Regions from separate parts of the Mesorhizobium sp. NZP2298 genome, predicted to be linked through region 1. Evidence: riboswitches for the same ligand, from Rfam matches in the RefSeq annotation. Region 1 holds a riboswitch; the other holds the start of a gene.
What was found. Region 1 has a riboswitch for cobalamin ahead of EB231_RS17855 (CbtB domain-containing protein). Riboswitches for the same ligand answer to the same signal wherever they lie in the genome.
Positions count from the first base shown of each region.

Region 1 (7,298 bases):
GGTCAACCTTGTCACGGCATTTCTGGCGGCATCGGTGATCGGCCTGTTCGACCACACGATCGAGCGGATCGTGGCGCTCGCCGTGCTGATGCCGATCGTGGCCGGCATGGGCGGCAATGCCGGTTCGCAGACCATGACCGTCACCGTGCGGGCGCTGGCGACGAAGGACCTCGACATCTACAATGCCGCCCGCATCATCCGCCGCGAAATGGGTGTGGGCTTCATCAACGGCATCGTCTTTGCCGTTCTGATCGGCATCGTCGCCGCCGTCTGGTTTCGCGATCCCAATCTGGGCGGGATCATCGGAGCGGCCATGATCATCAATATGTTCGCGGCCGCACTCGCCGGCATCCTGATCCCGCTGCTGCTCGACCGGTTCAAGATCGACCCGGCCGTGGCGTCGGCGGTTTTCGTCACCACCGTCACCGACTGCGTCGGCTTTTTCGCTTTCCTTGGCCTTGCAAGCTGGTGGTTCGGCGTAAGGTAGTCGCCTCAATTGACTTTTACGTAAATGCCGTGCGAGGCTCGCGCGGGGGCCATGTCGATTCCGGCGGCCAAGGGTTTGGTTCAGGACAGAAGGCGGCGCCGCGTGGCGGTCGCCCGGAATTCCGACTTGGAGTGACAATGCGGGAATATTATTCGATCACCGAACTGACCCGCGAATTCGACGTGTCGACGCGGACGCTGCGTTTCTATGAGGACGAAGGCCTGGTGCAGCCGGTGCGGCGTGGCCGAACGCGGCTGTTTCGTCCCTCCGACCGCCATCTCATCCGGCAGATCATGCGCGGCAAAAGGCTCGGCTTCTCGATCAACGAGATTCGCGAAATCATCCAGATGTACAAGGAGCCGCCGGGCGAGGTCGGGCAGCTCAAGCTGATGATCAAGCGCATCGAGGAAAAGCGCGAGGATCTGAGGCAAAAGCGCCGCGACCTCGAGGAGACGCTGGCCGAACTCGACCAAGCCGAGGAATCCTGCGTCGAGCGGCTCGTGGAGCTTGGCGTCAACACCTGACGCTGTTCAAATCCAGCGCCGCACCCGCTTCGCGTAGTCGCGGTATTTCTTGCCGAATTTCGCCGCCAGTATCTTTTCCTCGCCCTCGATCGCCAGTTTCTGGGTGAGGAAGGCGGCGATGAAGGCAAAGAGCAGGAACCAGGCTATCCCCGAGACAAAGGCGACGCCGATCAACAGCAGTGTATTGGCCAGATACATCGGGTTGCGGGTGACGCCGAAGGGGCCGGTCGTGACGAGATGGTCGGGCACGGCGTTGGGATTGAGCGTTGTCCTGGCCCGCATCATGGTGCGGATGGCGGTGAACCAGAGCACGGCGACGCCGAACAATGCCACCCAGCCCGCCGCGAACAGGATGTCGCCCAGGAGATCGCCGATCCAGGGCAGGGGATAGAGCATGCCGAGGATGACGCTGATGGCGATCGCCGCGGTGTAGATAACCGGCGGCCACGGGATCACCCCGGGCTTCGGCTGGGGCTCGGTCATTGCGTTCCTCCCTCATCCATCTTGTCTTCGGTCTGGGCCGTGCAGCTGCCGGCCAGATCGCCCAGATGCGCCCGGAATTCCGCAGTCTGGTCGTTGTTCTCGAGCCGATCAAGAGAGGCTTCGCCCTCGAGCGTCGTCAGCATGCAGCCGCAATAGCTCGAACAGAAGGTTGCGTTGCGCGTCTGCTCGCACGAGCGCTGGCAGGTTTTGAGGAAATTGACCTGCGGGGTTTCGACCTGGGCCGGCATCAGTTGCGAGAACAGCCACACGCAGCCGATCAGCAACGGCTGGTGGATCAGGTAGAAGGCGAGGCTGTGGCGGCCAATGAAGACCAGCGGATTGGCCCAGCGGCCGGGTTCGAGGCTCGCAAGGCGGGCTCGCATGCCGAATGCGGAGGCGAGTTTCGCCACGCCGATGCCGACAAGCACCGCGCCGAACCATGGAAACAGGGGCACATAGTCGTTGGATCGCGGATTGATCGCCGACAGGCCGATCCACCACAGCCAGGGATGATCCAGCGCCTGGAAGCGCAAGTAGATGGGCGCCGCGATGACCAGCGCGGCAATGACAAGCGTCAGCAGCGCGGGCAGCCGCAGGAAGGCGAGGCCGAGCAGGCTGGCGAGCGCGATCTGGTGCAGGATTCCGAAGAAGATGAAGCCGTCAGGCGTGGCAATCCGCGTGACGACCGAAATGGCGATCGCCGCTCCGGCAACCATGGCGAACCGCTTCCAGAAGCCGTTCCAGCGGATTTGCCGGCCATGGGCGAGGTACAGGCTGACGCCGACCAGGAACAGGAAGGTCGAGGCGATGCAGCGTGCGTAGATCTTCCACCAGCCGAAGGCGGTGAGGCCCGGATCGGTGTAGCCGAAGAATTCCAGGTCCCAGGTGAAATGGTAGCTCGCCATGGCCAGCAGCGCGATGCCGCGCACGATGTCGATGGCGACGATGCGCCTGGATGGCTCCGGAACGGGTGCGGTCGGCATATGGATGGTCATGGTCTCGCGATCTGATTCAGCCCGCCTGAGGACTATCACGGTTGGACGGGACAGAAGAAGGCCAGGGGGTGGATCAAGCGACGCTTTAGGCCAGAGCCGGGAAGCCTTTGACCGGCTTCGCTTTTGGCCGGTAACGGGTCGGTTTCCTCTTAATCGCCCGGGAATGGCCAGGGCAGATTTGGCTGGTGATTCTGCTTTGGGGAAGCAATGTCCACCCATGTGCGCCATCCGATCTGGCTCCCGGCCCTCAAGGCCGCGGATGCGCGCACCTTCGCCTCGCTCTACGCGGTGGAGTCCTTTGCCCGCGCCACGGTGTCGAGCGTCATCCCGATCCAGGCCTACGAGATCCTGCACAACGAGCAGATCGTCTCGATCCTCTACACCATCGTGGCGCTGCTCGGCCTGTCAGTGACCTTGTTCATGCCGATGCTGATCCGCCGCTTTGCTAGGCGCTGGGTCTACACGGCGGGCGCCTGCCTGCTTGCCATCGGCTCGCTGTTCTTCGTCACCCATACGCTTGCCGGGCAACTGGCCGGGATGTTGTGCCGGGTGATGGGCGCGAGCGCTTTGTCGATCACCCTCAATCTCTACATCATGGACCACATCCGCAAGACCGACTTCATGCAGGCCGAATCGCTGCGCATGGCGTGGTCGATGTTCGCCTGGACCGGCGGGCCGACGCTCGGCATCTTCCTCTATACACGCTTCGGCATCTACGCGGCGCATGGAGCGGTGGCGGTGTTCGCGCTGGCCTTGCTGGCGTTGTTCTGGACCTATCGGCTGGGCGACAACCAGTCGATCCGGCCCGGCAAGACCCGGCCGGCCAATCCGCTCGCCAATATCGGCCGCTTCATCGCGCAGCCCAGATTGAGGCTTGCCTGGCTGATCGCCTTTGGCCGCTCCTGCTTCTGGACGACGTTCTTCGTCTATGGGCCGCTGTTCATGGTGATCACCGGCCAGGGCGAGCTGGCCGGCGGCCTCTTGGTCTCCGCCGGCAATGCGCTGCTGTTCATGGCCATCTTCTGGGGCAAGGCCGGAAAACGCTTTGGCGGTCGCATGACCATGACCTTTGCCTATTTCGCCATGTCGGCAACGCTTATGGCGGCAGGCGCGGTGGGCGAGAGCGTGCCGCTGCTCACCGGCGCCTTCCTGTTGTGCGGCGCCTTCTTCACCATCGCGCTCGACGCCTTGGGTTCGACCGCCTTCATGCGTTCGGTACGATCTTATGAACGGCCGCAGATGGCTGCGGTCTACCGCACCTATCTCGATTTTTCCGAACTGACGCCGCCTCTGGTCTATTCAGTGGTGCTGGCTTTCTTCGGGCTGGGTTCGGTGTTCGTCACGCTCGGCCTGCTGGCGGCGGCGTGCGGCTTCGTGACCTGGCGCTATCTGCCGAAGTCACTGTGAGGATCACGGCGAAAGCGTTGCGTGGTGTTCGCGCACCCAGTTGTGGAAGCGGTGCAGTTCATATTCCTCGGGCATCAGCACGCCGGCGGCGTGCCGCATCGAGCGCAGGCCTCTCTGGTTGACCTCGCAGATCGCCGCATCCTCCTCCAGCACCTGTGTGCCGAAGGCGATGATGTTGTCGATGTCGGTCGCGGCCAGCGCTTCGGGCGCGAACAGCCATTCGGAGACAAGTTCCGTCTGTTCCGGCCCGAGCGGCACCAGCCGAACGGTCCTGACATAGTCGACATGGCCGACGATGAACATCGAGGGCAGGCTGGTGGCGTAGGTCTGGCCGGCGGCGCGTTCGGCTGGTGTCAATCCCGAGAAGACCGGCCCATGGGTCTTGCCGTCGCTCGACCAGGTTTCGGCGCCCGCCCGCAGACCACCGGAAAACTCCGGCGCGTCATTGTCGGCGTGGCGGGTCCATTCGGGGTCGTCATGCCGGCTCATCAGGCCGCGGCCATAGATCGGCACCAGCCGCGACAGGTCCTTGTGGACGCCCGGACAATGCAGGCACTCGTTGAAGTTCTCCCAAAAGATCTTCCAGTTGCAGTGCATCACCTTGCGCAGCACATGGCCTGCCACCAGCGTTTCCAGAGGCCAGTTGCCGAGATTGCCGGAGGCCGGGTCGAAGGATGCCTGCGCGGAGCCCGCCGCGTCCTCCTGCAAATTGATGAACACGAAGCCGCGCCATACCGAAAGTGCGACGCGATGGAGCGGATGGTCGGCCTTGTCGAAGCCGTCCGGCAATGATTTCGACGGCACGCGCACGAGGTCGCCGCGCAGCGAATAAGACCAGGCATGATAGGGGCAGGTGATCAGCCGCGCCTTCAGCCGGCCCTCGCTCTCCTGGCAAAGTTGGGAGCCGCGATGCCGGCACGTGTTGTGGAAGGCCCGTAACGCGCCGGTGTCGTCGCGCAGCACGATGATGTCCTGCGTGCCGATGCGGAATCGGCGAAAGGCCAGCGGTTGGGCCAGATCGGCCTCGCGGCAGACCAGCAGCCAGTTCTTGTACCAGATGGCATCGAGGTCCAGTTGATAGGCCGCTGCATCCCAATAGGCCGATGAGGGCAGGGTGGGTTCGGTTTGGGTCAGGCCGTTATAGGGATGGCGCTCGCTGGCAATTGGCTGCATGGCTGGCTTCCTGTGAAGAGGCCAGCCGACACCCGGCCAGCATAATTGTCAATTGTGGTGCCGATGACGGCGGATGTGGGCGGCATGGCGTAATCGCGCTGGTTACCGGCGGAATTTGGTTTGCCGGAGGCGATGATTCTGCCTATAGTCGCCGATGTCGTCGGTTCCATTTTGGAGCCAAGAGGGAATGCGGTGCGGGCTGACTTGTTGCCCAATGCCGTTGCTGCCCCCGCAACTGTATGCGGTAGTCCTCTCCATATGCCACTGAAGATTTGTCTTCGGGAAGGTGGGGAAGGGCGCTGATCCGTGAGCCAGGAGACCTGCCGGCGACAGGAAACTGACTTCGATGCCCTCGGGTGGAGGGTGAAAGGACAAGACATGACTACCGCTTCCGTCTCTCTCGGCGCCTCCGTTTCCTCGCAGTCGCGCTTCATGCAGCTGGCGCTCGCCGCGCTGCTCGGCACCTTCATCATCGGCTTCGTCGGCTTCTCGCATATCGATGCGGTCCACAATGCCGGTCATGACAACCGGCATTCGATGGCGTTTCCCTGCCACTGACGAGGATCTGACATCATGAATCTGTTTCGCAACGTCGTGTTCATCGCGGCGATCGCAGGGCTCGTGGCCGGCGTCGTTCTCGCCTGCATGCAGGCCTATGCCACCGTGCCGCTGATCCTCAAGGCGGAAGTCTACGAACAGGCCGAAGGCGGCCATAGCCATGACCATGCCACGGCGCCGGCTGATGCCGCCAGCGGCAACGCAATGAGTTCCGCCGCGCCAGCATCGAATGCCATGAGCGCTGCCACCCCGGCTCCGGCCGCAGCGGCTGTTCCGGCCGAGGACGAGGGCTGGGCGCCTGCCGACGGCTTCGAACGTTTTGCCTTCAACGTGGTGTCCAACGTCGTTACCGGCATCGGCTTCGCGCTGATCCTGGTCGCTGTTTCGGAATTCGCCGGAGGCATCGGCAATTGGCGCCAGGGCGTGTTCTGGGGCCTGGCCGGCTTTGCCGTTTTCACGCTGGCGCCCGGCCTCGGCCTGCCGCCGGAACTGCCGGCCATGCCGGCGGCCGACCTCACGCAGCGCCAGATCTGGTGGGTGGCAACGGTGGTCGCGACCGCCATCGGGCTTGGCCTGATCGCGTTCCGCAAGTCGTTGCCGCTTGCCATCCTTGCCGTGCTGCTGATCGTGGCGCCGCACATCGTCGGCGCGCCGCAGCCCGATAGCTTCGAGACACCGATCCCGGAAGGCCTGCACCACCAGTTCGTGGTGGCGGTGACGCTGACCAATCTGGTGTTCTGGCTGATGCTTGGCGCCGTCGTCGGCGTGGTGCGCGGACGCTTCACCGGCACCGCGACCAGCCTGCGCGACAGCTTTGCCTGATCGCGGCAAGCTGAGCTTCATCATTGGTGGTGCGCGCTCGGGAAAGAGCGCGCACGCCGAAACCCTGGCGACGGCGTTGCCCTCGCCATGGGCCTATATCGCCACCGCGCAAGCCTATGACGACGAGATGCGCGAGCGCATAGCGCTGCATCGGGCGCGGCGCGGCGCGGGCTGGACGACTATCGATGCGCCGCTCGACCTCGCCGGCGCGCTCGAGGCCTTGCCCGATAGCCACCCGGTGCTGGTCGACTGCCTGACGCTGTGGCTGACCAATCACTTGCTGGCAGACCATGACCTTGGGTTTGAGTGCCGGCGGCTGGCGGATGTGTTGTCGCGACCTCGCGGGCCGTGGTTCGTGGTATCCAACGAAGTCGGGCAAGGCATCGTGCCGGACAATGCGCTGTCGCGCCGCTTTCGTGATGAGGCCGGTCGACTCAACCAGCAGATCGCGGCGATCGCCGATACGGTGCTGCTGATGGTGGCGGGGCTGCCACTCAAGGTGAAATGAGATGACCGATATCGACGGCAAGACCACCGAAGACCGGGACGAAGAGCGCCACCGCGCCAAGATGGCCAAGCGCAAGGCGGTGCAGGACGCCGAGGTGGCGGCCAAGACGATCGAGAAGGGCCTGCTGATCGTCAACACCGGCCCGGGCAAGGGCAAGACGACAGCAGCGTTCGGTTTGGCGCTCCGCATGCTCGGCTATGGGAAGCGCGTCGGCGTCGTCCAGTTCATCAAGGGCAAGTGGCACACGGGCGAGAAGGATGCTTTCGCAACCTTCGGCGACCGCGTCGTCTGGCACGCGATGGGCGAGGGCTTCACCTGGGAGACGCAGGATCTGAAACGCG
Region 1 is NZ_CP033365.1:3,686,580-3,693,877, forward strand. Features, by position in the region: gene mgtE (magnesium transporter) at 1-487, shown strand, start outside; gene EB231_RS17830 (MerR family transcriptional regulator) at 625-1,011, shown strand; gene EB231_RS17835 (methyltransferase family protein) at 1,018-1,494, opposite strand; gene EB231_RS17840 (heparan-alpha-glucosaminide N-acetyltransferase) at 1,491-2,489, opposite strand; gene EB231_RS17845 (MFS transporter) at 2,697-3,896, shown strand; gene EB231_RS17850 (aromatic ring-hydroxylating oxygenase subunit alpha) at 3,900-5,069, opposite strand; cobalamin riboswitch at 5,214-5,411, shown strand; gene EB231_RS17855 (CbtB domain-containing protein) at 5,448-5,627, shown strand; gene EB231_RS17860 (CbtA family protein) at 5,643-6,449, shown strand; gene cobU (bifunctional adenosylcobinamide kinase/adenosylcobinamide-phosphate guanylyltransferase) at 6,442-6,957, shown strand; gene cobO (cob(I)yrinic acid a,c-diamide adenosyltransferase) at 6,959-7,298, shown strand, end outside.

Region 2 (7,298 bases), 3.3 Mb from region 1:
TCATGGCCTCGCCCGAGGCGTTCGAAGGCGATCGTGGCCAGCGCGTCTACTATGCCTCTTCGGCACCGCCGAAATTCACCACCGACAACTACCAGACCGTGCTGTTTTCGGAAGGCATCGGCCGCTCGTTCATGAATTCGCTGACCGTCACCATCCCGGCGACCGTCATTCCGATCCTGATCGCCGCCTTTGCCGCCTACGCGCTGGCCTGGATGCGTTTTCCTGGCCGTGCGCTGCTGATAGCGGTCATCATCGGCCTCCTGGTGGTGCCGCTGCAGATGTCCCTGATCCCGCTGTTGAAACTCTACAACGGCGTCGGCACTTTCTTCGGCGTGCCGTCGAAGACCTATCTCGGCATCTGGCTGGCGCATACCGGCTTCGGCCTGCCCTTCGCCATATATCTGCTGCGCAGCTATATTGCCGGCCTGCCGCGCGAGATCATGGAATCGGCCCGCATCGACGGTGCCAGCGATTTCGAGATCTTCGTCAAGATCGTGCTGCCGCTGTCCTTCCCGGTGCTGGCCTCCTTCGCCATCTTCCAATTCCTGTGGGTATGGAACGATCTGCTGGTGGCGATGGTTTTCCTCGGTACGGCACCCGACCAGATCGTATTGACAGCCAAGCTCAATGCGCTGCTCGGCTCTCGCGGCGGCAACTGGGAGATTCTGACGACATCGGCTTTCATCACCATCATCGTGCCGCTGATCGTCTTCTTCTCGTTGCAGCGCTATTTCGTCCGCGGGCTGCTTGCCGGCTCTGTGAAAGGAGGCTGAAACCATGCAATCCGCTTTGAAGGCCAGCTCGAAGCCTGACCTTGCCGTCGATCGCGACTGGTGGCGAGGGGCTGTGATCTACCAGATCTATCCGCGCAGCTACCAGGATTCGAACGGCGACGGGATCGGCGACCTCAGGGGCATTATCGGGCGGCTGCCCTATATCGCCGCTCTCGGCGCTGACGCCATCTGGATCTCGCCCTTCTTCAAATCGCCGATGAAGGATTTCGGCTACGACGTCTCGGACTATTGCGACGTCGACCCGATGTTCGGCACGCTGGCCGATTTCGATGCACTCACAGCGGAAGCGCATCGGCTGGGCCTCAAGGTGATGATCGACGAAGTGCTGTCGCATACCGCCGACAGCCATCCCTGGTTCAAGGAAAGCCGGTCGAGCCGCACCAATCCGAAGGCGGACTGGTATGTCTGGGCGGACGCCAGGCCGGACGGCACACCGCCCAACAACTGGCTGTCGATCTTCGGCGGATCGGCGTGGCAGTGGGACACCAGCCGCCAGCAATATTACCTGCACAATTTCCTTGCCGAACAGCCCGACCTCAACTTCCACAACCGCGAAGTCCAGGACGCGCTGCTCGACGTCACCCGCTTCTGGCTGGAACGCGGCGTCGACGGCTTCCGCCTCGACACGATCAATTTCTACTTCCACAGCCAGGGCCTGGAAAACAATCCGCCGCTGCCGCCTGAACAGCGCAACGACCAGACAGCACCAGCGGTCAATCCCTACAACTACCAGGACCATCTTTACGACAAGAGCCGTCCGGAAAACCTAGGCTTCCTCGAACGCTTCCGCGCCTTGCTCGATGAATATCCGGCGACCGCCGCGGTCGGTGAAGTCGGCGATTCGCAGCGCGGTCTGGAAGTCGTGGCCGCCTATACCGCCGGCGGCAAGCGCGTGCACATGTGCTATTCCTTCGACTTCCTGGCGCCGGAAAAGATCAGCGCGGCCAAGGTCCGCTCGGTGCTGGAAGCCTTCGGCAAGGTCGCCAGCGACGGCTGGTCGTGCTGGGCGTTTTCCAACCATGACGTGATGCGCCCGGCCTCGCGTTGGGCTGCCGATGAGGCCGACCCGACCGCCTATCTCAAGGTCATCTCGGCATTGCTGATGTCGCTGCGCGGCTCGGTCTGCATCTATCAGGGTGAGGAGCTCGGGCTCGGCGAGGCCGAATTGCGCTTCGAGGATTTGCAAGACCCCTATGGCATCCGCTTCTGGCCGGAATTCAAGGGCCGCGACGGCTGCCGCACGCCCATGGTGTGGGATGGCAGCGCCAAGAATGGCGGTTTTTCCCAGGCAAAGCCGTGGCTGCCGGTGCCGGCAAAACATCTGGCGCAGGCGGTCAATGTGCAGCAGGGCGACCAGGCTTCGCTGCTCGAACACTACCGGCGCTTCCTCACCTTCCGCCGTGCCCATCCGGCGCTGGCCAAGGGCGATATCACCTTCATCGAAAGCGAAGGCGACACCGTCGCGTTCACGCGTCGGGCGGGCAATGAGCAAGTCGTCTGCGTCTTCAACCTCGGCGCCAAACCGGCCAAGGTTGACCTTGGCGGCCCATCACTGCAACCTTTGCCGGGACACGGGTTTTCCGGACAGGCGAGCACCGGTTCGATCGAACTGGGCGGTTATGGCGCCTGGTTCGGGCGCATCGACTGAATCTTTTTTGAGCGATCACTGGGAGGAAACCAATGGCCGATGTCAATTTGAGACAAGTGAAGAAGTCCTACGGCAATCTCAACATTCTCCACGGCATCGACCTCGATATCAAATCGGGCGAGTTCATCGTCTTCGTCGGTCCATCGGGCTGCGGCAAGTCGACCTTGCTGCGTTCGATCGCCGGGCTCGAGGAAATCACTTCGGGTGAGCTCAAGATCGACGGCGAGGTGGTCAACGACGTGCCGCCGTCGAAGCGCGGCATCGCCATGGTGTTCCAGTCCTATGCGCTCTATCCGCACATGACCGTCTACGACAACATGGCGTTCTCGATGAAGATCGGCAAGGAGAACAAGGCCGAGATCGACCGCCGCGTGCGTCAGGCGGCGGAAATCCTGCAACTGACCAAGTATCTCGACCGGCTGCCCAAGGCGATGTCGGGTGGGCAGCGCCAGCGCGTCGCCATCGGCCGCGCCATTGTGCGCAATCCGAAAGTGTTCCTGTTCGACGAGCCGCTCTCCAACCTTGACGCCGCACTGCGCGTCGCCACGCGCATCGAGATCGCCAAGCTCAAGGAATCGATGCCCAACACGACCATGATCTACGTCACCCACGACCAGGTCGAGGCGATGACGCTGGCCGATCGCATCGTCGTGCTCAAGGACGGGCACATCGAACAGGTCGGCACGCCGATGGATCTCTACAAGAAGCCCGGCAATCTGTTCGTCGCCCAGTTCATCGGCTCGCCGGCCATGAACATCCTGCCGGCGACGATCGACAAATCAGGCAGCCCGACCGTCGTCAGCCATGTCGGCGGGCGCAAGGCTACGGTGCCGATCACGACGCCGGCCTCGGCGAAGGGTACGGCTGTAAGCTTCGGCGTGCGGCCGGAGGACCTGATCATCGCCACCGGCGCGGATTATCTGTTCGAGGGAACGGTCGATTACGTCGAGCAGCTCGGCGAGGTTCAACTGGTCTATGTCGACATCGGCCGCGCCGACCTGCCTCTGGTGACCAAGCTGCCGGGCAATGTCGAGGTCAAGCGCGGCTCGACGCTGCGGCTGACAGCCAATGCCGAGGACTTGCATATCTTCGACACGGACGGGCGGTCCTTCGCGCTGCATGAAGCGGAAGCAAAGGCGGCTTAAGAGGCCTGTCTGGACAGCAAAAAAAGAGCGGCGGGCAAGGCCCGCCACTCTTTTTTAGGATCGACTTTGGCTGTTAGTGGCCGAAGAGATTCCGGTCAGCGCCCTGGGGTGCCGACTTCTGCGCGTCGCCCGACGAATTGAGCAGCTTATAGACGGGCGAATCGCCGTTGCGGATCGAAGCCGTACGTGAGTTGTCGACCGAAGTCGCGGCAGGCTGGTTGGCGCCATTGGAGCCGTAGTTGTCGCTGCCGGCGAAAGCGCTGCCGGAGAGAGCCAGAACGGCGGCGGCAGCAATGATGATCTTGTTCATTTCAAGTCTCCTGAATTTCAAGTTTCAACGGGGCGGCAGGCGGGCCCGCCACCCCGGAGAATCGGCTGTTAGTGGCCGAAGAGATTGCGGTCGGCACCCTGGACGGGTGTCTGGGCAGCCGGTTCCGACTTCTTGATCGAAGCGGTGTAAGAGCTGTCGGTCGAAGTAACAGCGGGCTGGTTGGCGCCATTGGAGCCATAGTTGTCGCTGCCGGCGAAGGCGCTGCCGGAGATAGCCAGGACGGCGGCGGCAGCAAGGATGATCTTCTTCATTTCAAGTCTCCTGAATTCTTCGAGTTCCGCCAAGGCGGCGAGCCGAGCCCACCGCCTGCTGGAAATCGACTGTTAGTTGTTGCCGAAGAGGTTGCGATCGGCACCCGTGACAGGCGCCTGAGCAGCCGGCTCCGACTTCTTGGTCGAAGCGGTATACGAACCGTCGACGGCAGCAGTGGCTGCAGGTGCATTCGAACCATAGTGATCGCTACCAGCGAAGGCGCTGCCGGAAATGGCCAGAAGGGCGGCGGCAGTGAGAACAATCTTTTTCATTTTTGGTACTCCAGTATTTTTCCGTCCGTCTAGCGGCGTGTCTTGGGATTAAAATCGCGTCGTTCGGACAGCCCCGATGTGGGAAAGCCAGGCGGCCGTTTCCAATCACGAAGTTGTTCCGTGTGGACCAAGAGTCCACCACTTGAAATTGTACCAAAGCCTTCCGGATCAAACATTTTTCTTTTTGATATCAATCGATTAGATAAAATCGGCAACGCGATCACCTGAGGTATCGGAGGCTCAGCGTTCACACCCTGCTGTACGCACCGTCAACAGAAACGAACCGTTCGGTTCGATTTTAGAATCTGCTAATAGTCACTTTTCGAAACCGTTAACCTTTCTTGCTTCGATTCCGGGGCGATTTCGATAGCCGGCACCGTCGTCACCGAGACGCGTTTCGTGGCCGTTGTTCCCGGCCCGCTCGCTGCGCAAGCGTGTCGCGGCACATGGATGCGATGTCGCTTTCATGCCGATGTGGCATGCGCTGTCGTGATTAGATCATGGCCATCTCGGGTGCCGCTTCGTGACGACGGGGCGGAGAATTGGGAAGCCGGTCAAAGTCCGGCGCTGCCCCCGCAACGGTGGTGGAGTTCAAGTCGCAACGGGAGACCACTGGGCGAAAGCCTGGGAAGGTGTAGCGACCGTCCGAAAGGACACTCCAGAGCCCGGAAACCAGCCCGAGATTTTTGAACTCGACTGATCGCGGTGGGCGGTCAAGAGGTGGATAGTGCATGACCGGCGCTTCGCCGGGACTGCATCCGATCCTTCCTCCATCACCACCATAGTCAGTCCTTAAACACGAGGACAGGACATGGATGTGCGCAACGATATGCTGAGGCTCCTGGACAGCCGCAGAGAGGGTTTCTCGCTCGAGCAGCCCTTCTACACCGACCCGGACTATTTCAAGCTCGACATGGAGCTGATCTGGTACCGCGACTGGCTTTTCATCGGCCATGATTGCGAATTGCCCAAGCCCGGCAGCTTCATCACCGTACAGGTCGGCGACTACCCGGTCGTGCTGGTGCGCGATCAGCAGGGCAAGATCAACGCCTTCCACAATTCCTGCCGCCATCGCGGAAGCCGGGTCTGCAACACGGACAAGGGCACGGCCGCCAAACTTGTCTGTCCCTATCACCAGTGGACCTATGAGCTCGACGGTCGCCTGCTGTTTGCCCGCCAGATGGCCGACGGTTTCGACAAGAGCCAGTTCGGGCTGAAGCCGGTCGCCTGCGAAAGCGTTGCCGGCTACATCTTCATCTGCCTGGCGAAGGAGCCAGCCGACTTCGCGCCGATGCGGGCGATGATCGAACCCTATCTCAAGCCGCACCGGCTCAGCGAGGCAAAGATCGCCTTCGAGAGCACCATCGTCGAAAAGGGCAATTGGAAGCTCGTCTGGGAAAACAACCGAGAGTGCTATCACTGCGCGGGCAATCATCCGGAGCTGTGCAAAACCTTCCCGGAAGCACCGACCGTGACCGGCGTGCAAGGCGCCGACAGCGATCCGGAGATGCTGGCGCACTGGGCCAAATGCGAAGCGGTCGGCCTGCCGAGCAAGTTCCGCATCGACCCGGCGGGGCAATACCGAGCCACGCGGGCGCCGCTGCTGCGCGATGCGGTCAGCTACACGATGAACGGCAAGCGGGCGGTGAGGAAGAACCTCTCCGACAGCGTCTCGGCCGACCGTATCGGCACATTGATGCACTATCACTACCCGACGACCTGGAACCATATCCTCATCGACCATGCCGTCACCTTCCGCGTGCTGCCGATCAGCGCCACCGAAACCGCCGTGACGACCAAGTGGCTGGTGCACAAGGATGCGGTCGAGGGCGTCGACTACGATCTTGCCGAGCTCACCCATGTGTGGACCGAGACCAACGATCAGGACCGCCGCATCGTCGAGGAAAACGCCCTCGGCATCCTGTCGCCGGCCTATGAGCCCGGCCCCTATTCGGAGCTGCATGAGGGCGGCGTGATCCAGTTCGTCGACTGGTACGCCCGCTTCATCGGCCCGCGCCTCGCCGAAGGCGGCCGGCCGGCGCTGCGCAGCGTCGCCTGAGAGGTTGAGGGATGAATGCGATGACCGACCTTGGCCTCTATCGCCATCTCGATCAGATGGCGCCCTGGAACGACAGGCTGCAGGTGCTGGAAGTGATCGGCGTCAGCGACGAGGCGCCTGACGTCAAGACCTTCACGTTCCGATCCGACAACCAGACCTGGTTCCGCTACAAGCCGGGCCAGTTCGTGACGCTGGAGCTACCTGTACCGGACGGGCCGCTGATGCGCACCTATACGCTGTCCTCCTCTCCGTCGCGGCCCTTCTCTATCGCGGTCACGGTGAAGGCGCAGGCCGGCAGCATCGGCACGCGATGGATGTTCGATCACCTGACACCCGGTTCGCACGTCAAGGCCTATGGGCCGAGCGGCGACTTTTCGCTGCACAGCCATCCGGCGGCCAAATACCTGTTCATCTCGGCCGGGTCCGGCGTGACGCCGATGATGTCGATGCTGCGCTGGCTGAACGACTGCGCGCCATGGACCGATGTCGGCTTCGTCAATTGCGCGCGTCGCGCCGAAGAGATCATTTTCCGCAAGGAGCTTGAGCTGCTCGGCGGTCATATGCCAGGCCTGTCGCTGGGCTTCATGATCGAGGAGCGGTCAAGCCGCGAGGGCTGGTATGGCCATATGGGCCGTATCGACGCCATCCGGCTGCCATTGCTGGCGCCCGATTTCCGTGAACGCGAAATCTTCTGCTGTGGTCCGGACCCTTTCATGCGCGCCGTGCGCGGCATGCTGGAAGCCGCCGGCTTCGACATGACGAAATACCACCAGGAGAGCTTTGCCGCACCCGCGGTG
Region 2 is NZ_CP033365.1:421,927-429,224, forward strand. Features, by position in the region: gene EB231_RS01890 (carbohydrate ABC transporter permease) at 1-773, shown strand, start outside; gene bglA (beta-galactosidase BglA) at 778-2,442, shown strand; gene EB231_RS01900 (ABC transporter ATP-binding protein) at 2,475-3,587, shown strand; gene EB231_RS01905 (DUF680 domain-containing protein) at 3,661-3,897, opposite strand; gene EB231_RS01910 (DUF680 domain-containing protein) at 3,966-4,169, opposite strand; gene EB231_RS01915 (DUF680 domain-containing protein) at 4,242-4,442, opposite strand; cobalamin riboswitch at 4,937-5,137, shown strand; gene EB231_RS01920 (aromatic ring-hydroxylating oxygenase subunit alpha) at 5,254-6,501, shown strand; gene EB231_RS01925 (hybrid-cluster NAD(P)-dependent oxidoreductase) at 6,522-7,298, shown strand, end outside.
Region 2: linked by a shared signal. The riboswitch ahead of EB231_RS01920 (aromatic ring-hydroxylating oxygenase subunit alpha) and the one ahead of EB231_RS17855 (CbtB domain-containing protein) in region 1 are both predicted to bind cobalamin.